DNA from 2 places in the Clostridium sp. BJN0013 genome. Region 2 is predicted to be linked to the other one. Evidence: predicted binding sites of a transcription regulator. Region 2 holds the regulator's gene; the other holds the start of a gene.
The links. Region 2 encodes Rex, which represses fermentation and respiration genes when NADH is low (regulators of the CRP and FNR family bind a similar motif). Its sites were predicted from a motif close to ATTGTTAANNNNTTAACAAT; they were not measured.
Positions count from the first base shown of each region.

Region 1: AB3K27_RS12275 (DUF47 domain-containing protein) is a predicted target of Rex. The motif match lies at 3,021-3,040, and genes of this name have one in related genera.

Region 1 is NZ_CP162495.1:2,414,387-2,418,908, reverse strand. It holds gene pstC (phosphate ABC transporter permease subunit PstC) at 1-231, shown strand, start outside; gene pstA (phosphate ABC transporter permease PstA) at 228-1,115, shown strand; gene pstB (phosphate ABC transporter ATP-binding protein PstB) at 1,128-1,877, shown strand; gene phoU (phosphate signaling complex protein PhoU) at 1,952-2,608, shown strand; gene AB3K27_RS12275 (DUF47 domain-containing protein) at 3,097-3,720, shown strand; gene AB3K27_RS12270 (anion permease) at 3,713-4,522, shown strand, end outside.
Region 2 is NZ_CP162495.1:3,734,696-3,752,205, forward strand. It holds gene AB3K27_RS19305 (3-hydroxybutyryl-CoA dehydrogenase) at 60-902, opposite strand; gene AB3K27_RS19310 (electron transfer flavoprotein subunit alpha/FixB family protein) at 1,102-2,106, opposite strand; gene AB3K27_RS19315 (electron transfer flavoprotein subunit beta) at 2,126-2,905, opposite strand; gene AB3K27_RS19320 (acyl-CoA dehydrogenase) at 2,922-4,061, opposite strand; gene AB3K27_RS19325 (short-chain-enoyl-CoA hydratase) at 4,244-5,023, opposite strand; gene AB3K27_RS19330 (redox-sensing transcriptional repressor Rex) at 5,238-5,870, opposite strand; gene AB3K27_RS19335 (ABC-F family ATP-binding cassette domain-containing protein) at 6,190-8,100, shown strand; gene AB3K27_RS19340 (two-component system response regulator) at 8,300-8,839, opposite strand; gene AB3K27_RS19345 (MTH1187 family thiamine-binding protein) at 8,975-9,262, opposite strand; gene AB3K27_RS19350 (insulinase family protein) at 9,447-12,368, opposite strand; gene AB3K27_RS19355 (patatin family protein) at 12,448-13,308, opposite strand; gene AB3K27_RS19360 (pyruvate carboxylase) at 13,715-17,164, opposite strand.

The DNA of each region.
Region 1 (4,522 bases), 1.3 Mb from region 2:
GAAGCTCTGGCAGTACAAATGGTAATAGGAAATACCATAAAATTTCCGAGTGGACTCTTAAGTCCTACATCTACTATGACTAGTATTTTAACTATGGATATGGGAAATACAGTATCTGGTACTGCATGGAATGATGCACTATGGTCTCTGGCATTGTTTCTTTTAATAATTTCTTTTGTATTTATTTTAATAATAAAGGCCATTGGAAAAGGGAGTGAGGTTAAAAGATGAATGCTAAAATGAGAGATAGGTTATGGACTGGAGTTTTTTATGGATTAACTGTTTTTATAGTACTCATTTTGGTGCTTCTAATAGGATATATACTAGTTAAAGGCATGGGATTTTTAGAACCGTCTTTTTTATTTGGAGAAGCCAGATTTGGGGAATCCGGAGGTGGTATAGGGCCTCAGTTATTTAATTCTTTTTATATGTTAATAGTGGCACTGCTTATAAGTGTTCCTTTTGGTGTAGGGGCGGGTATATATTTATCCCAATATGCAAAAGAAGGAATATTTTTAAATATAGTAAGATTGTGTATAGAAACCATGGCATCATTACCTTCTATTGTAGTTGGATTGTTTGGCCTTTTAATATTTGTAAACATGACAAATTGGGGTTTTACTCTTTTATCAGGAGCCTTTGCCATATCTGTATTAAATTTACCTGCTTTAACCAGAGTAAGTGAAAATGCCATAACTGCAGCTGCTGCACCTGTAAGGGAAGCCAGTTTAGGTCTTGGAGCCACCAAATGGCAGACCATAAGCAAAGTGATTCTCCCATCGGCTATACCACAGATATCTACAGGTATAATACTTGCTGCAGGCAGAATATTTGGAGAAGCTGCGGCTCTTTTATATACGGCAGGTATGAGTGCACCTAAATTGAATTTTTCCTACATGAGTTTGATTGATAAGGGGTCTTCTTTTAGTATAATGAGACCTGCAGAAACTTTAGCGGTATATATATGGAAATTAAATTCTGAGGGAATGGTGCCTGATGCAACCCAGATAGCAAATAAGGCTTCTGCAGTTTTAGTAATTATGGTACTGCTTTTTAATCTTATAGCTAGGATATTAGGCAGAAAAATATATGAATCATATACAGGGAAGAAATAAGGGGGAGAGTTGATGAATATAATACAGACAGAAAACCTTGATTTATATTATGGTTCTAATCAAGCTCTTAAAAAGATAAATCTAGGCGTGGAAAAAAATTCTGTTACAGCTTTAATAGGACCTTCAGGATGTGGAAAATCAACTTTTTTAAGAACTTTAAACAGGATGAATGATTTAATAGATTCGGTTAAAATTGAAGGAGAAGTATTTTTTGAAGGTAAGAATATATACAGAGATTATGACGTTATAGATTTAAGGAAAAGAGTTGGAATGGTATTCCAAAGTCCTAACCCATTTCCCATGTCTATATATGATAATGTAGCCTATGGACCAAGAATACACGGTATGAAGAAAAAAAGCGTATTAGACGAATTAGTAGAAAATAGCTTAAGAGACGCAGCCATTTGGGATGAGGTGAAAGACAGATTAGACAGAAATGCACTTGGCCTATCTGGAGGACAACAGCAAAGGTTGTGCATAGCAAGAACTCTTGCGGTACAACCAGATGTACTTTTAATGGATGAACCTACTTCAGCACTGGATCCCATATCTACATTAAGAATAGAAGAACTTATGGATGTGTTAAAGAAGAAATATACCATAATAATAGTGACTCATAATATGCAGCAGGCAGGGAGAATATCCGATTATACGGCCTTTTTCTTAAATGGGGAAATTATTGAAGCCGAAAAAACAGAAGATATTTTTTATAAACCTAAAGATAAGAGAACAGAGGATTATATCACAGGAAGATTTGGCTAATTTTATTGAAAATACTTTTTAAATATTGTAATATATGTCATAATATAATTAATAATTGAAAAGAGGTGGTTATTATGACCAGAAAGGCATTTGACTATGCATTGGAAGAAATGCATAATGATGTATTGAGAATGGGAAGTATGGTAGAAAAACAAATTCATCAGTGTATAGAGGCACTAGTTAAACAGGATGAGAATTTGGCAAAAGAGACCATAAAAAATGATGACTTAGTAGATGATCTATATAGAGAGATAGAAGATAAATGTATAAAACTCACTGCAAAAGAACAGCCTCTGGCCATAGATCTAAGGACAATATTTACAACAGCTAGAATAATAACAGATCTTGAAAGAATGGCAGATCATGCTGTAGATATAGCCAAAATAACTATAAAACTAAAAGGGGAAAAATATATAAAGAAATTGATAAATATATCTGAAATAGCTAAAATAGTTAACGATATGATAAAAAAGGCTCTAGATGCTTATGTAGATAGAGATGTTGATGGAGCCTATAGTGCCTGCGAAATGGATGACGATATCGATAGATTGTATAAGAATGTATTTAAAGAATTAATAGAAGTTATGAGAACGGATAATAGTAAAGTAGATCAGATGACTCAAATGCTATTTGTATGTAAATATTTAGAGAGAATAGCAGATCATGTGACTAATATATGTGAAGGAACTATATATTTAGTTACGGGAGAACAGAAGGATTTAAATGAATAATTATGTGGATGCTAGGGGTGTTGCAAAACTACTTTTTTAAAGTAGTTTTACAGTGCTCCATTTTTATATATTGAAAAAATCAGTAATATAAATTTTTTGCTTAAAAAATTTATATTAGCTGAATTTTTAGCGTACTTTAAACATAGGAGCATGAATTCAGTTTTAACATTCCTCTCTGAAATTTGTTTTACAAAACTTGTTGATTTTGTCAATAAAGGCTTGAATTTTAAAAAACATTTATATTTGAGTAAAAAATAAGTTGTTGCATATGAAATTTAATTATGTGACAGCCCCTTTTTTATGTAATTTCAAAACATAAAACATAATTATTATGAAAACTCAGGATTTTACAATATAATTGAAATTTATGTAATAATTATATGTAAACATATTATGTTAAGTTATGAAATCTTTTATTTAATTTTTATCAAATTTATGGTATACTTATAAGGTCGAAAATGTATACTTTCAATGCCGGGAGGGATATGATGTTTACTTTTACTCCAAAGGAAGACAAGTTTTATGAGTTTTTTGTGCAAACCGCAAATATTGCTTATAAAGCTTCAAAAATTTTATTAGATTTTTTGGATGACCTTGAAAATTCAGAAGAAAATTTAAAAAAGTTAAAAGAGGTGGAACACGAAGGAGACAAAAAACAACATGAATTATTAGAACAGTTAAATAGCACATTCATTACTCCATTTGATAGGGAGGATATATATGTTATAGCAAAAGATACAGATGATATTATTGACCTAATAGAATCTACAGCTAGTAGGTTTGTTATGTTTAATGTAAGTGAGTGTACTGAGGAAGCTCGTGTTTTAAGCAAGATGATAGTTGATTGTTGTAAGGAATTGATTTCCATAATGGAAGAATTGAAGAATATGAAGACAAGTAAACATTTAGCTAAAAGAATAATAGAAGTAAATAGAATAGAAGAACAAGGAGATATTCTTTCAAGGAAAGCTATTGGAGATATATTTAGAAAAGATATGAAAGTTATAGATGTTATAAAGTGGAGAGAAATATATCAATATCTAGAAAATACACTGGATGCTTGTGAAGATCTAGCTAATGTTATTGAAGGAGTAGTAATGAAAAATGCTTAGCAGTACTTTAATTTTAACAATAGTGATAGTAATAATTGCCCTAATATTTGATACAATAAATGGTTTTCATGATAGCGCCAATGCTATAGCTTGTTGTGTATCCACTAGGGTGATGACACTTAAAGAGGCAGTAATAATGTCAGCTTTTTTTAATTTTGCAGGGGCATTTATGAGTGTAAAGGTAGCACAAACAGTAGGAAAAGGTATAGTAAACCCCAATGATATTACTCAGAGTGTAATTATAGCAGCACTTTTAGGTGCTATAATCTGGAATTTAATAACCTGGTATTTTGGCATACCAAGCAGTTCTTCTCATGCATTAATAGGAGGATTAGTTGGTTCTGCAATTGTATATAAAAGTTCTTTTCTGATAATCAATTGGGGGAGTCTTTTTTTTGAAGTTATACTTTGGCTTATACTATCACCTATAATGGGATTTATAATAGGATTTGCATTCATGACTATTATGAATATGATTTTAAAAAATACAAAACCCAGTACGGTAACTAAAATTTTTTCAAAAGCCCAGATATTTTCTGCCATGCTAATAGCTCTTAATCATGGAGGAAATGATGCCCAGAAAACCATGGGAATTATAACTATGACATTGGTGAGTGCAGGTTTTCTTCAAGTGTTTTCTGTTCCATTGTGGGTAAAATTTTGTTGTGCATTGTCTATGGCTTTAGGTACAAGCCTTGGAGGAAAAAAGATAATAAAAACTATGGGATGTAAAATGGCTAAAATGGCGCCTGTAAATGGTTTTTCAGCAGAAATGGGAGCTTCTGCGGTGATATTTACAGCT
Region 2 (17,510 bases):
AATTATTATAATTTAAATATTACTTAAAATAGTTTTAAATTTATCTAAATCACATAATCTTAATAAGCAAAAAATCCTTTTCCTGATTTTCTTCCTAACCAACCTGCTCTTACATATTTTCTGAGTAATGAATGAGCTCTGTACTTTGAATCTCCAGTTTCATTATAAAGCACATCCATAATTGCAAGACATACATCTAATCCAATAAGATCTCCTAATGCTAAAGGACCCATTGGATGGTTAGCACCTAATTTCATAGCTGTATCAATATCTTCTGCTGAAGCTATCCCCTCTGCTAAAATTCCTACTGCTTCATTGATCATTGGTATTAATATTCTATTTACAACAAATCCTGGAGCTTCTGCAACTTCTACAGGCGTTTTTCCTATTTTAATAGAAAGATCTTTTATAATATCAAAAGTTTCCTGAGAAGTATTCATTCCTCTTATAATTTCAACTAATTTCATGACATTTGCTGGATTAAAAAAATGCATCCCTATAAACTTATCCTGTCTTTTTGTAGCTGTACCTACTTCAGTTATAGATAATGAAGAAGTATTAGTAGCAAAAATTGTTTCAGGTTTGCATATTTCCTCTAATTTTCCAAAATAGTCTTTCTTTATATTCATATCTTCTGATGCTGCTTCTATTATAAGATCGCAATCAGCCAATTTTTCAAGTTCAGTTGTTGTACTTACTCTTCCAACTATTTTATCAGCGTCTTCCTGAGATATTTTTCCCTTTGATACTTTTTTGTCATAAGCTTTTTTTACTGCTGCTAAACCTTTTCCAATACTGCCTTCAGTTCTTCCACGGATAATTACATCTATCCCTGCTTCTGCAAGAGCTTGCACAATTCCACGAGACATAGTTCCACTACCTAAAACTGCTACACTTTTAATACTCATATATGTCACTCCTCCTCAAAAATTTAATATAATTGAATTTTAGTAATAAATTAATTAAGTCTAGTATGCTTAAAATATAAGCATTTATTTATATAGTTTCCTCCGCTGCAATACCCAAAATATTTGATATTACAGAGGAGGTTTCTAACATATAAAAAATACTATTTATAGATTATAAATATTTACAAATTAATTAAATATTTAAAGCTTTAATCTGAGCTACAAATTCTGGAACAACTTTATATAAATCTCCTACAATAGCAAGATCCGCTACTTGCATTATTGGAGCACCTTCATCCTTATTTACAGCTACAATAAATCCACTTTCCTGCATACCTGCTAAATGCTGTATTGCTCCTGATATTCCGCATGCAACATAAAGTCCTGGTCTTACTGTCTTACCTGTCTGTCCAACCTGATAACTCTTATCTATCCAGCCAGCATCTATAGTTGCACGGGAACCACCTATAGTTCCGCCTAACAAATCTGCTAATTCTTTAAGAACTTTGAATCCATCTGGACCACCAAGTCCTCTTCCTCCTGATACAATTACGTCTGCTTCTGAAATATCTACTGTATCTTTAGCAGACTTAACTACTTCAACTACGTCAACTCTGATGTCGCTCTTAGTAACGTTTGCAGCAATCTTTTCTATCTTTCCAGTTCTTGATGCATCTCTTGGAAGCTTGTCGAAAACTCCTGGCCTTACTGTTGACATTTGAGGTCTTGTCTTCTCACATGCTATAGTTGCCATTAAATTTCCACCAAACGCTGGTCTTGTCATCATCAAGTTCTTTGTTGACTCTTCTATATCAAGTCCTGTACAGTCTGCTGTAAGACCTGTACCAACTCTACCTGCAATTCTTGGGCCTAAATCTCTTCCTATAAATGTAGCTCCTATAAGTAATATTTCTGGCTTTCTTTCTTGTATTAATTCATAAATTACTTTAGCGTAAGCATCTGTAGTAAAATGTTTTAAGAGAGGGCTGTCTGCATATAAAACTTTATCTGCTCCATGTGCAACAAGCTCTTTTGCTACATCATCTATATCACTACCAAGTAATACAGCAGTTAACTCTACTCCTAAAGTGTCTGCTAATTCTCTTCCTTTTCCAACTAATTGAAGTGCTACTTTTTGTAGTTCTCCATCTCTTTGTTCAGCAAATACCCATACACCTTTGTAATCTGCTATGTTCATTCTAAACCCCTCCTATATATTAAATGACATGTTTTTCTCTTAATTTTGAAATTGCATATGTTACTGCTTCTTTTACTGGTTTATTAACGATTTCCCCTGCGCCTTTGGCTTCTTTTGTATGTGATCTCTTAACTTTTGTTGGAGAACCTTTAAGGCCAAGTTTTTCCTTATCTACAGCTAAATCATCAGCACTCCATACTTTAACTTCTTTGTTAAAAACTTCAAATATGTTCTTCATGCTCATATATCTTGGTACATTTAATTCTTTTATAGCAGTTAATAACACTGGAGTCTTAACTTTTGCTATTTCATAGCCATCTTCCCAAGCTCTTCTAACTGTTAAAGTATCTCCTTCTGCATCAACTTTTTCTACATATGTTATCTGAGGTATTCCTAATTTTTCAGCTATTTGAGGTCCAACCTGCGCAGTATCTCCATCTATTGCCTGTCTTCCTGCAAATATTAAATCATAGTCTAAATTTTTAAGTGCTCCTGCTAATGCATATGAAGTAGCTTGAGTATCTGCTCCTGCAAAAGCTCTATCTGAAACTAATATTGCTTCGTCAGCTCCCATAGCTAGAGCTTCTCTAAGCGCATCCTGTGCCTGTGGAGGTCCCATGCTTACTACTGTAACTTTGCCGCCTACTTTTTCTTTTAAAACAATTGATTCTTCAAGTGCATTTTTATCATCTGGGTTTATTATTGATGGAACGCCTTCTCTTATTAATGTTCCTGTTTTTGGATCTATTTTAACTTCGTTCGTATCTGGTACTTGTTTTAAGCAAACTACTATATTCATTATGAACTCCTCCTATTTATTTAAATAAACTTCCTGAAATAACCATTTTTTGTACTTCTGAAGTTCCTTCATATATTTCAGTTATCTTAGCATCTCTCATCATTCTCTCTACTGGATAATCTTTAGTGTATCCGTATCCTCCAAAGAGTTGTACAACTTTAGTTGTAGTTTCCATAGCTACAGTAGCTGCAGCTAATTTAGCTCTTGCAGCATCCACTGTATAAGGAACACCTTTGTCCTTATTTACTGCTGCTTTGTAAACAAGATATTTCGCAGCTTGTATTTTAGTATCTAATTCAGCTGTATACCATGCTAATCCCTGGAATTTATTAAGAGATTTCCCAAATTGCTTTCTTTCTTTCATATATGCAATCGCTTCAGCTAAAGCACCTTCTGCTATACCCAATGCTTGTGATGCTATACCAATTCTTCCTCCATCAAGAGTCTTCATTGCTATACCAAAACCTTTTCCTTCTTTTCCTAACATATTTTCTTTTGGAACTCTACAATCTTCAAATATAAGCTCTGTAGTTGATGATCCTCTTATTCCCATTTTGTCTTCAAGTTTTCCTATTGAAAAACCAGGCATTCCTTTTTCAACTATGAATGCTGTTATTCCATGGTTTCCTTTGCTTTTATCTGTCATTGCAAATATTACAAAAGTATCTGCTGCTCCACCATTTGTAATGAATATTTTTTGTCCATTTAATATATAACTATCTCCATCTAAAACAGCTGTTGTCTGTTGTCCAGAAGCATCAGTACCTGCATTAGGTTCAGTTAAACCAAATGCTCCGAGTTTCTCTCCTTTTGCAAGTGGAATTAAATATTTCTGTTTTTGCTCCTCTGTACCAAATTGGTAAATAGGTGTTGCACAAAGTGAAGTATGTGCTGAGAGTATAACGCCTGTTGTAGCGCAAACCTTTGAAAGTCCTTCTACAGCTAATATATAAGATAGAGTATCTCCACCTGCTCCACCATATTCAACTGGAAATGGTATACCCAACATCCCATACCTAGCCATTTTATCTACTGTTTCTTGAGGAAACCTTTCTGTTTCATCTACTTCAGCAGCTAGAGGTTTAACTTCATTTTCTGCAAATTCACTTACCATTTGTTCTACAAATTGTTGTTCCCTTGTTAATGTAAAATCCATTTATTTTTACCTCCTAAATAGTTTTCATACTAAATATAGCATATAGCTTTTATTTGTCATTTTTTGCAATCTTTATTTGTAAACCTTTAAGCAAAATAAAGATTGCAGCTTATTGAATATGAGTTATCATTATAACCTTAAATTTTATTTAAGCTATTTATCTGATCTATTATAATACTAAATTACTTATTTTTAAAAGTCTTGTCTCTTTTCTCTACGAATGCCGTCATTCCTTCTTTTTGATCCTCTGTAGCAAAACATTCCCCAAATACTTCTGCTTCATAGGCTACAGCTGTATCTATGTCACACTGAATTCCTTGATTTATAGCAGCTTTACACAATCTAACAGCTACAGGTGCATTAGCAGCTATAGTATTTGCCAAATTTTTAACTTCCTCTAATAACTTATCTGGTTCAACTACTTTATTTACCAACCCTATTCTTAGAGCTTCTTCTGCATTTATTATTTGAGCAGTATATATAAGCTGTTTAGCCATACCTACACCTACTACTCTTGCAAGCCTTTGAGTACCCCCAAAACCTGGAGTAATCCCAAGACCTACCTCTGGTTGGCCAAATTTAGCCTTTGATGAAGCTATTCTTATATCACAAGATAAAGACAATTCACAGCCACCACCCAGAGCAAATCCATTTACAGCTGCTATGACTGGTTTATCTAATTTTTCTAGTTTCCTAAATACTTTATTACCAAGCACTCCAAATTTTCTTCCTTCAACTGTATTCAAGTCTTTCATTTCAGTTATATCTGCTCCTGCCACAAAAGCTTTACCTGCACCAGTAAGTATTACAGCATACACATTTTCATCTTCAGCAATATTATCTATTGCCATATCTATTTCTTTTAAAGTTTCTGAATTCAACGCATTCATTGCCTTAGGCCTATTTATTGTCAACAAAGCCACATTTCCATCTTTCTCAAGAATGATATTTTTAAATTCCATATTACTCCTCCCTCCTAAACCTTTTAAAAGCAACATTAACAAAGTATTGTTAATAATATCACAAATACACTTAAAAATAATTGAAGTTTTCACTTCATTTCTTATTATATACCTTAACATTATATATTTCAATATAAATTAATATAAAATATAAATAAATTTTATATTAATATTGCATTTTAACATTTACAGTAAAAATATATACCTTTAGGGTTTATTCTGCATCATTCAAAAGACAACTTAACGTCAATAAACTATCACTTAAATGAACATTCTCTACTTTTACATCTTCTGGTACAATAAGGTCTACTGGAGCAAAATTCCATATACCCTTCACTCCGTTTTTCACCAGAATATTGCAAACTTTTTGGCCATTATTACTAGGTACACATATTATACCTATGTCTATAACATTTTCCTTAAGATAATCAGCTAAATAATCTATATCCCTTATTTCAATATCTCTAATACTGATACCTATAAGTTTAGGGTTTATATCAAATATGGCCCTTAATTCAAAACCTAATTTTTCAAAACCAATGTAATTAGATATAGCTTGCCCTATATTCCCTGCACCTATTATAACTGTTCTATATACTTTCGTAAGGCCAAGTATATTGCACATCTGACTATATAACTCACTTACATTATACCCATATCCCTGTTGACCAAAATCTCCAAAACAATTTAAATCTTGCCTTATTTGAGAAGCTGTAAATCCTATTTTTTCGCTTAACTCCTTTGAAGATATCCTATCTACATCATTTCTCATTAAGTTGCCTAAATACCTATGATATTTAGGCAATCTCTTTATAACAGACATTGATATATCTTTTTTCTTATCCATACTGCACCTCATATCTATAACTATATCTTTTAATTATATATTATATATTAAAATTTATATATTAAAATAAATTATACTATAGTTTATAATTCAATTTTATTGCTATATAGTATTATCTTCAATTATAACATATGTTAATCCCCTGTTTTTTATTATTTTATATTTTTATTAAGGTTTTTCAATTTTTTTGATATTTGTATTATATCTATTATATCAATGATTTCTATTATATCAATAAATAATTTCTATATTTTAAATAAAATCTATAAAAAAATCATTTTACATAGTAAAATATTAAATTAAGGAAGGTGTTATCACTATGATCATTTTAAGCTGTAAAAATATTCATAAGAGCTATGGAGTAGATGTCATATTAGAAAATGTAACTTTCAATATAAACGAAGGAGATCGTGTAGCACTAATAGGTCCAAATGGAGCTGGTAAGTCCACCCTATTTGAAATTTTAACTAATAAGATAGCTCCAGACAGTGGAGATATGTTTATAGATAAGACTAAAACAATAGGATATTTGACCCAACATCTATCATTGAATTCTTCAAATACTATATACGATGAAATGCTCACTGTATTTCAGGATATAACTAACTTAGAGAACAAATTAAGTAAATTGGAAATTTTAATGAACGAACCCTATAATTCCAAAGATGAGAACTATCAAAGCAAATTGATTAATGATTATACTACCTATTCAGAACTTTATAAAAATAGAGGGGGGTATACTTACAAAGCAGAAATAAATAAAGTTTTAACGGGCCTAGGTTTTTCTATGGATGAATTCCATAATTCCATAAACATAATAAGTGGAGGTAAAAAAACAAGAGTTGCCCTTTGTAAACTGCTTTTAACAAAGCCGGACATACTTTTATTAGATGAACCTACCAACCATTTAGATTTAGAGGCTGTAGAATGGCTTGAAGAGTACTTAAAATCCTATAAAGGAACCGTAATTATAATCTCCCACGATAGATACTTTTTAGATATCATAACACAGTCAACTATGGAGCTTATAAATGGCCATGTAAATTTTTACAATGGAAATTATACCACTTCTTTGGAACTTAAAAAGAAGAACTATGAGATTCAATTAAAAGCATATAATATACAGCAGATGGAAATAAAAAAGCAAGAAGAAATTATTGAAAAATATAGATCCTTTAATAGAGAAAAAAGTATAAGGGCAGCAGAAAGCCGGCAAAAAATGTTAGATAAAATGGATAAACTGCCTCCTCCAGATAAAGATATAAAACTTAAAAATATAATGTTTAAAACTCAAATAAATAGTGGTAATGATGTACTCCATGTAGAAAATCTAAGCAAAGGATTTAATGAGAAGTTATTATTCCAAAATTTAAATTTTCAAGTAAAGAAAGGAGATAAAACAGCAATTGTTGGTAAAAATGGCTGTGGCAAAACTACTCTCTTTAAAATAATTATGGGACAAATAAAAGCTAATACTGGAATTTGCAAATTAGGTAAAAATGTTATAATAGGCTACTATGATCAGGAACAGTCTGATCTAGACACTGAAAAAACCACAATAGATGAGGTGTGGGATAAATTTCCAAAGCTCACTACTACCGAGATTAGAAATGCATTAGCCAGCTTTTTATTTACAGGAGATGATGTATTTAAAAAAATTTCTTCCCTAAGTGGTGGGGAAAAATGCAGGATAAATTTATTAAAACTAATGCTATCTAAATCTAATTTTTTGCTATTAGATGAACCTACAAATCATTTAGATATAGCTTCTCGAGAAGCTTTGGAAGAAGCTTTACTAGATTATGACGGCACTGTACTTGTAATATCTCACGATAGATACTTTTTAAATAAATCAATAAATAGAATATATGAATTAAGTGAAAATGGAATAAAAGAATATTTAGGTAATTATACTTATTATACAGAAAAGAAAAAAAATCCATTAAGATTTCAAGAAAAAGTGAGTATTTCTAAGACTAAAACTCAAATACAGCATAATAAAAAGAGAAAAAAAGATTACGAAAAAGATCAGCGTAAAAAAAATCTTATGATAAAAACTACAGAAGAACAAATATCAAAATTAGAAGACTATATATTAGAATTACAACAGAAACTATGCCTAGAAGAAGTTTACTCAGATTCTAATAAAAGCAGTGAAATACACACAGAAATTTTAACTATACAAAATAAATTAGATGACTTATACGACATCTGGGAAAAAATGTTTTAAGGTATAAATCATGCAGGGGAATTAGGCATATATCTAATTTCCCTATACAACTTTTATCTGAAGGCGGCAATTAGCTAAACCTCCATGTTATTCAAAGTGGGGGTAAGTACTGATACGCCTCTGGATAAGTTCTTTGAAGGTTCAGATAAAAAAAGTAATCCTTATGAGCAAACTCCACCTAAATCTAAGAATTACTTGATTATAGTTTTTCACCACAGTATGGACAAAATGTAAAAGAATTATTTACATTATTTAATTCCCCCCTACAGTATGGACAAAACAAAATTGCTTTTTTGAGTATAGAGCCTACATTGTTATGTTCAATATTATCATTTTTTTCATGTTCAATCCCATTATTTTCAGACTCATCATATTTATTTTTGATCTGATATTTTGATATAGCTTTATCTACCAATATAGAAAGTTCCTTTTCTTCTATAGGTGTATTTATAATCTCATCTACGCCTTTTTCTTTAAAATCTTCTGAATTTATCTTATCACAGGATGAAAGTATACAAACAATATTAGGCATTTTAATCTTTATTTTTTCTATAAGCTTATCTCCAGTAATTTCCTTCATTACAAAATTTACTATAACAACTTCTGGATTAAACTTATTAATTCTCGAAAAGGCACCATATTCATTGGAAATTTCTACCTGATAGCCTATATTTATCAATTTATCTTTCATAATAATACTTTCAAGCTTACAATCGTTTACTAATAATATTTTCCTCATGGCTTCACCACCATATCCTTTAATATACTCTATATATTAAATCATAAACTACTATTTTTCAACTAAATTTTAGTATTAATCATACAGTGAATTATACAATGTATATTCCCCTAAATTTAGAAATCTCTTGGATCATTATCTATATTTTTTAATTTTTTCTTCCATAGTAACTCCTTTTGGTTTATAATCTATTTTTATCATGGATACCACCCTAGACGCACCCCATTTTATGCATATTTCCTGTGCGGCTTCTACTATTTTTAAAAGCTCACTTAACTCACCTTCCATTGTAGTTTCCATAGGTCCTACTTCATACTTAACTCCACAAGAGTCTATATATTCTATGACCTTATCCACCACTTTATATAAATTTATCTCATCAACTACAGGCAAGACCTGTATACTAACATTTGCTAACGCCATAATGCCCTCCTGATTATTTAAAATACCTTATAATAAATAATACTATACTAGAATACAAAAGCTTACTCCACAGTATAACATAATAAAATTATTACACTGTGGAATTTCACACCTACACTAAAATATATAGTGATTTTAACTTTTCATAACTTTATATTCTCTAAATATTCTCTAAAATGATGATTTACTCAAATAAGCTTACTAAATTTTTGAATATGTCTTTATTCTCTCTTATCTTCTCTTCATTTCCCATAACACATATATTATCTTTACTCATAATATGAGAAATCAAATCTGCAAAAGCAACTATATCTTCTTCTTTAGTATTCAATATTTCTTCTCTTTCCTTTTGTAAATCCTCATAGGTTATATGCTTTATCTTATATTCTGTAGCACGTTCCCCCTTCATGGAAGGTGATAGTGGAAAGTCTAAATCAGATATGGTTCCTATTATATATTTAGTCATTTGTCTGCTATCTGCCCTGAAATTTTTAAAATATTCTGCTGCATTATTATAAACTTCAACAGTACGTTTTAAATTAGGATCCCTATAGGAGGTAAAAAATGCATTACCATTTTTTTGGAAAGAAGCAAAGCTTCCATAAGCTCCTCCCTGAACTCTTATTTGATTCCATAGGTATTCATAATTAGCTATGGCCTTTAAAACTAAAAGCTTTCCAGTGTAAGGATAGCCAAGTTCCATATAATTATAAGCTTTAGCTATATATTGAACTTTTGAAGAAGTCATAAGTCCTTCATTTTTAGCCTCTAAGTCAAATTTGTATTTTACCTTAGTTACTTCTTCATCTTTTAATTCAGAAATTAAATCACTTACCTTATTCTCAAAAATGCTATAATCTTTCTCTTCACAGGTCAGATTTATAATTAAATTTTTCTTATTAAATATTTCACTAGAAACTTCTTTTAATTTTTTACTTATATCCTCTACTTTATCTTCAAAATTCTTTTCTAACTGGCATACAAAATTATAAAACTCTAGTCCACCTAATATGTCTTCATATCTACTCATAGGTGAAAAATAGGAACAAACATGGTTTGCAACCACTATATGACCCCTTTGAAACATAGTCATTTCCATTCTGGATTTGGTTTCTTGGATTATTTCCTTCAATCTTTTTTTCTCATCAAATTTAGTATAATTTATTATATCTTTTAATAGTAAGATTAATTTTTCTAGGTTATTGGTCAAAACCTTCGATTTCACTATAAACTTAGGATAAAATTCTTTATTGCTTTTATTTTCTCCAAATATCTGTGGTGAATAACCTATACCTCCTGTATATATATTTATTTCTTTTGTCAAATCCTCATAATCATAATTTTTTGTACTGACCTTTCCAAGTACTGTACTTAAAAGTGATATATAAGGAATTAACTCTTCTTTTATTCCCTGCGTATCAAAATATAGATTTACATAATATATGCTATTGGTAAAGATGGGGTAAAACAATATTTTTACTTTATCTTTATTTTTCTCTACAAGTTCCAATTTTTTAGGTTTCGGATCTATATCTGATATAGACAAAAGGGGTATTTTCATTAAGTCTTCTTTACTGTCTCTGATATTTTGCCTTTCTTTTAATTTTAAAGTATCTTTAATTATATTATCTATATCATTATCTGAAATGCTCTCCTTAAAATCCTTCAACTTCTTTTTTAATTCTACTTCCCTTTTCTCTGTCAATCCTTTTTCTGGCTTAACTATTAATATGGAACTGTGATTATTTTTTAAAATATATTTATCTATAATATTTTCAAAATAATTATTATCCACCTGTGATTTTATTTTATTTAATACTGATTCATAGGAGAGATGCATCCAAGGTTCTCCATCATACAGCCAACTATCCATACACTTCATTCCATATATTAATCCCTTAGGATATCCTTTATAATCTGCCTCCCTAAGCTGAAATTCCTTTATATTTATGGAAGATTCTATTAATTTTCTATCTATACCTTTATTCACAATATCTATTAAAGTTTTTTTTACCAATTCTTTAAAGCTATTCTTTTTATCTTCATTGGAATTTTTAACTATTATGCTGAATATAGGTTGAAGCATACTAGCTTCAAATATCCCAAATACATCTTTTCCTATATTAGCATCAATTAAAGCTTTTTTAAGAGGAGAAGAAGGGGTTTCTAAAAGTAAATGTTCAAGTATATCGAAAGCTAGATATAATTCATTATCTATAACTTTTCCCACTGAATAATTCATACTCAGAAAAGTTTTATCTTCTTCTTTTTCCCCACTTGAAATAGGATATTTTATTATCATTTCCTTCTGGGAATCAAAAGGAGCCTGTTCTAATATAGTAGAATCTATTTGTCTTTTGTTAAAATTACTTAAATACTCTCTATCTATGAATTCTAACTTTTCCAATATATCCATATCCCCATATAAATATATATAACTATTAGAAGGATGGTAATATTTACTGTGGAAAGCCAAAAACTGTTGTTGAGTTAATTCTGGTATTACATCCGGATCTCCCCCTGATTCTACTCCATACTGGGTGTCTGGATATAATGATTCTGATATCTTTCTAAACAATATAGATTCCGGAGATGAAAAAGCTCCCTTCATCTCATTATAGACTACCCCTTTATAAGTTATTTCCTTGTCTTTATCATCCAATTCATAATGCCATCCTTCCTGCATCATAATTTCCGGATATTTATATATATTAGGATAAAAAGTTGCATCTAAGTATACGTCCATAAGATTTAAGAAATCTTTATTATTTACACTGGCTACAGGATACATAGTTTTATCTGGAAAGGTCATTGCATTTAAAAAAGTATTTAGAGAACCTTTTACCAATTCTACAAAAGGTTCTTTTACTGGAAATTTTCTAGAACCGCACAGCACAGAATGTTCAAGTATATGAGGTACTCCTGTACTATCATCTGGAGGAGTTCTAAAGCTTATGGAAAATACTTTATTGTCATCCTCATTTTTTAAAAAAAATAACCTTGCGCCACTTTTCTCATGTTCAAAAAGCATTCCTATGGAGTTTATTTCTTCTATATTTTTTTTCTCTAATAGTTTAAAACCATTATATATTTTTCCTAAATCCATATTATCAATTCTCTCCTATAATTTTATATATTTTACTAATATCATTAACTAAAATTAAAACTTATATTTATAATATAATTTATTTTGATTGTTTAATCCATTCCTTTAATTTATCATAACACTGTGATGCTTCTTTATACCCCTGATTATATAATTCTATAAGTTTATTTTTATCTTTTTCTATTCTTTTAACTTTTAAATTCTCCCTGGGTCTCATGACAAAAGCTTTACCTTCTCTTTCCAGTTTCTCTATATAGGCCAAAGTACTATTATATTTTTTATATCTATAAAGTATAGCATTTGTTAAACCTTTATACTCTGAATATATCCTTCGCGTCAAAAATTTCATTTTAAAGGGTTTTTTCACATAACCTTTATTTCTGGTTAAAATAATCACATTTTTATTATTTCCATCTTTTATAGATTTTTTTATAGGTATGGGATCTGCCACTCCTCCATCTAATAGGTTTAATCCCCTAAATTTTACAACAGGTGCCATAAAAGGCAAACTACTTGAAGCCTTCACCACATCGTATACCTCTTTATTTTTACACTCACTTTTTTCAAAATATATAGGTTCACCTTTATCACAATCTGTAACAGCGACTACAAATTTCTCTTTTGCTTTAGTAAAAGTATCTATATCGAATATTTCCAATTTATTGGGCAATTCATTAAATATAAAATCTGCTCCAAATAAACTCCTTTTTAATATTAGATTTTTATAGCTTAAATATCTTGGATCATTCACATAATTAATATTTATATTTTTATTTCTACCTTTCTGTTTGGATATATATGACAATCCATTACAAGCTCCCATAGATACACCTATAACATACGGAAAATACAAATTTTTTTCCATGAAAAAATCCAATACCCCTGTAGTATATAAACCTCGCATACCTCCTCCTTCTAAAACTAAACCTATATTTTCCATGTGTTTTGCACCTCGCTTATCAATAGCTTCATATTTTAACATTTGAAATTTTACCTTATATTACACAAAAATCCACATTATTGTCAAAATAAATACTAAATTACAACAATAAGCTTCTATATTAAATTAGATATACTTTCATTATGAAACTTTTATTGTTAATATATTTTAACATAAGTGGTTAAGTTAGTGAAGTTATCTATTATTAAATAATCAAGTTAAAAAATACGGAGGTATTCGCTAATTACAACTTTCAGATCAAGTGATTCTAAAAAAAGAACACTATTTAAAATCTCTTATTTAAAAAATTTTAAATAGTGCCTACTTATATAATTAAATATTACAGTTATTTTAGAATAAACATTGTTCTTTGGTTAAATCATGAAACTTTTATTTTGAAACCAGCTTACTTTAACTTAACTAAAAGTTCACCAGTTTTAACCCTCTGACCCTCTTTTACAAAAACTCCCTCAACAACACCTGAAACATTAGCAGTAACGTTAGTTTCCATTTTCATTGCCTCTATGACAATTAAAGTCTGTCCTTCTTCAATTTCATCTCCTGCTTTTACAAGTACCTTGATAACACTTCCTGGTATACTTGCTCCTATCTCTTTTTCATTGTCCTTATCAGCCATAACTGCTTCACTTTGCTGAACTGCAGAACCTCCTGCAAAAGCTAATTTATCCTTTATTTGTATATCTCTCTTGTTTCCATTAACTTCAAATACCAGGAACCTACATCCTTCAGCATTAACTTTAGTAATGTCAAGAAGCTGCATAAACAAACTCTTTCCATCGCCTATTTCAACTTCACACATTTCTCCTTCTGTAAGCCCGTAGAAGAATACATCACTGTCCATACGGCTAAGATCTCCGTATTCATCTATAAATTTCAAATAATTTTCAAATACATCAGAATAGAGAGCATAACTTAAAAGTTCCTGTTTATTAAACTTCCTCTTAAACTTTTTAGTTAGATATTTCTCTATTTTTTCAAAATCTTCTGGTGGAAGAAATTCTCCTGGTCTTCCATCTAAAGGTTTTTCCCCTTTTAATACCAATTTTTGTAATTTCTCAGGTAGTCCTCCCATAGGTTGACCCATCATACCCTGAAAATATGATACCGTAGAATCAGGGAAATTCAAATTCTTTCCTTTTTCATATATATTATTTTCATCTAAGTTATTTTGCACCATGAATATAGCTAAATCTCCTACCATTTTAGAAGAAGGAGTAACCTTAACTATATCTCCTACCAAAGTATTTACCTTTTTGTACATTTCTTTTATATCTTCAAATCTATCTCCCAATCCAAAACTTTCAACCTGAGGTTTTAAGTTAGAATATTGTCCTCCTGGAATTTCATATTTATATATTTCTGCAGTACTTGATTTAAGTCCTGACTCAAACTGACTGTATACAGGTCTTACATCTTCCCAATAATTGGCTATTTTCTGAAGATCATCTAGGTTAAATCCAGTATCTCTTTCTGTATTTTGTAGTGCCGCTACTACAGAATTTAATGCAGGCTGACTTGTAAGTCCTGACATACTGTTAAATGCCAGATCCACTACATCTACCCCTGCCTGAGCTGCCATAAGCACAGTAGCTACTCCATTGCCCGTAGTATCATGAGTATGAAGATGTATTGGTATGGATATCTCATCTTTAAGTGCCTTTATAAGCTCATATGCTGCATAAGGTTTCAATAATGCAGACATATCCTTTATACCTAAAATATGAGTTCCAGTCTTTTCTATTTCCTTGGCTAAGTTTACATAATATTTTAAAGTATATTTACCTCTGCTGCTATCAAGTATATCTCCTGTATAGCACATACACGCTTCTGCTATCTTACCTTCCTTCAATACCTGATCTATAGCAACTTCCATTCCCTTTAACCAGTTTAATGAGTCAAATATTCTAAATACATCAATACCGCATTTTGCAGATTCTGTTATATAATCTCTTATAACATTGTCTGGATAATTCTTATACCCTACTGCATTAGCTCCTCTTAAAAGCATTTGGAACAGTATATTAGGTATTTTTTCTCTTAATTTTTCAACCCTTTCCCAAGGACATTCTTTTAGGAATCTATATGCTACATCAAAAGTTGCTCCACCCCACATTTCCATAGAAAATAAATCCTTAGCCAAAACTGATTGAGCATCTGCTATTTTAAGCATATCTCTAGTTCTAACCCTAGTTGCCATAAGAGATTGGTGGGCATCCCTCATAGTAGTATCTGTAATCAAAAGCTTCTTTTGGGATTTTATCCAGTTAACCAGACCTTCTGGTCCTTGTTCATCCAATATCTGTTTTGTACCGCTTAACTTTAGATTTTCATCTACCTTAGGAACTACCGGCACATTAAAGGATGGTTTTTTCCCACGAGTCTCATTTACTACCTTTTCCCCTATATATTTCATTATACTAAACTCTGGATCAAGTTTTGGAGTTATATTAAACAGCTCTGGAGTATCTGCAATAAAGTTAGTATCACATTCTCCTTTAATAAATCTTTCATGTTTTAAAACATTAATTAGGAAATCACTGTTAGTTTTTACTCCAGATATAATGGTCTCCTTTATAGAACGTATTGACTTTCTTATGGCATCTTCAAAGGTTCTTGCCCAAGATATATTTTTTACTAGTAAACTGTCATAATAAGGACTTATGACGGCTCCCGTAAATCCGTTACCTCCGTCAAGTCTTATACCAAAACCAGAACCGGTCCTATACATATCAATTCTTCCAGTGTCTGGAGCAAAATTATTTAATGGATCTTCTGTAGTAATTCTGCACTGTATAGCATATCCATTCAGCTTTATGTCATCTTGAGATTTTATTCCTATTTCTTTAGAACCAAGCTCATACCCCTCAGCAACAAGTATTTGACCTTGAACTAAATCTATTCCTGTAACCATTTCAGTTACTGTATGTTCTACCTGAATTCTGGTATTCATCTCTATAAAATAGTGATTTCCATGTTTATCTACTAAAAATTCCAAAGTGCCCGCACTTCTATACCCTACACTTCTTGCAATTTTTAATGCATCTTCACATATCTCTTTTCTTTTTTCGTCTGATAATGCTATAGATGGTGTAAATTCTATTACTTTCTGATGCCTTCTTTGTATAGAGCAATCTCTTTCATATAAATGAACTACATTTCCATGTTTGTCTCCAAGAATCTGAACTTCTATATGCTTTGGACTTTCAATATATTTTTCAATAAATATATCTTCTGATCCAAAAGCTTTTTTAGATTCACTTTTAGCACTATTGTAGGATTCTAAAAGATCCTTTTCTTCCCTTACTATTCTCATCCCTCTGCCGCCACCGCCAGCAGCTGCTTTAACCATAACAGGATATCCGCAATACCTTGCAAATTCCAAAGCCTGTTCTTCTGTTCTTATAGGCTCCTGTATACCCGGTATTGTAGGAACATCTGCCTTTTTAGCAACAATTTTGGATTTTATTTTATCTCCAAGCATTTCCATCATAGATGAAGTAGGTCCTATAAATTCAATACCTGCTTGTTCACATTTTTTTGCCAACTCAGGATTTTCTGCCAGGAATCCATAGCCTGGATGTATTGCGTCGATTTTTTTCTTTAAAGCTATATTTATTATTTCATCAATATCTAAATATGCCTCAATAGGCCCTTTATCGCTACTTAATAGATAGGATTCATCCGCTTTAGTTCTAAAGAGGGCTCTTTTATCTTCCTTTGAATATATAGCAACGGTAGTTATTCCTAATTCTTCACATGCCCTAAATATTCTTATGGCGATTTCTCCTCTATTAGCTACTAGAACTCTTTTAAATTTATTTACCAAATCAACCATCCCCTTTTATAAAAAATATATATTTTGCATATTTATTAACAACTAGCATTAAATTTAGACAATATAATACTATTATATATAAGTATTAAAATTATTTCAATTGAATTTTATTTTTTTTATCCTTGCATATATTAATTATAACTAATTGCCTTAAAATATCCCTATGCTATCTATATGGTAGCACATGTAAACAGACTTATAGATTTATTTCTTATGAACTAAAGCTATAGATTAAAGTAATATTTGCAACTTCTTTTTATACAAAAAATCAATCTCAACACAAATTATTATATATCTTAAAATTGCTTTTGTAAATAGTGTATTATATATAATAATTATGCTACTC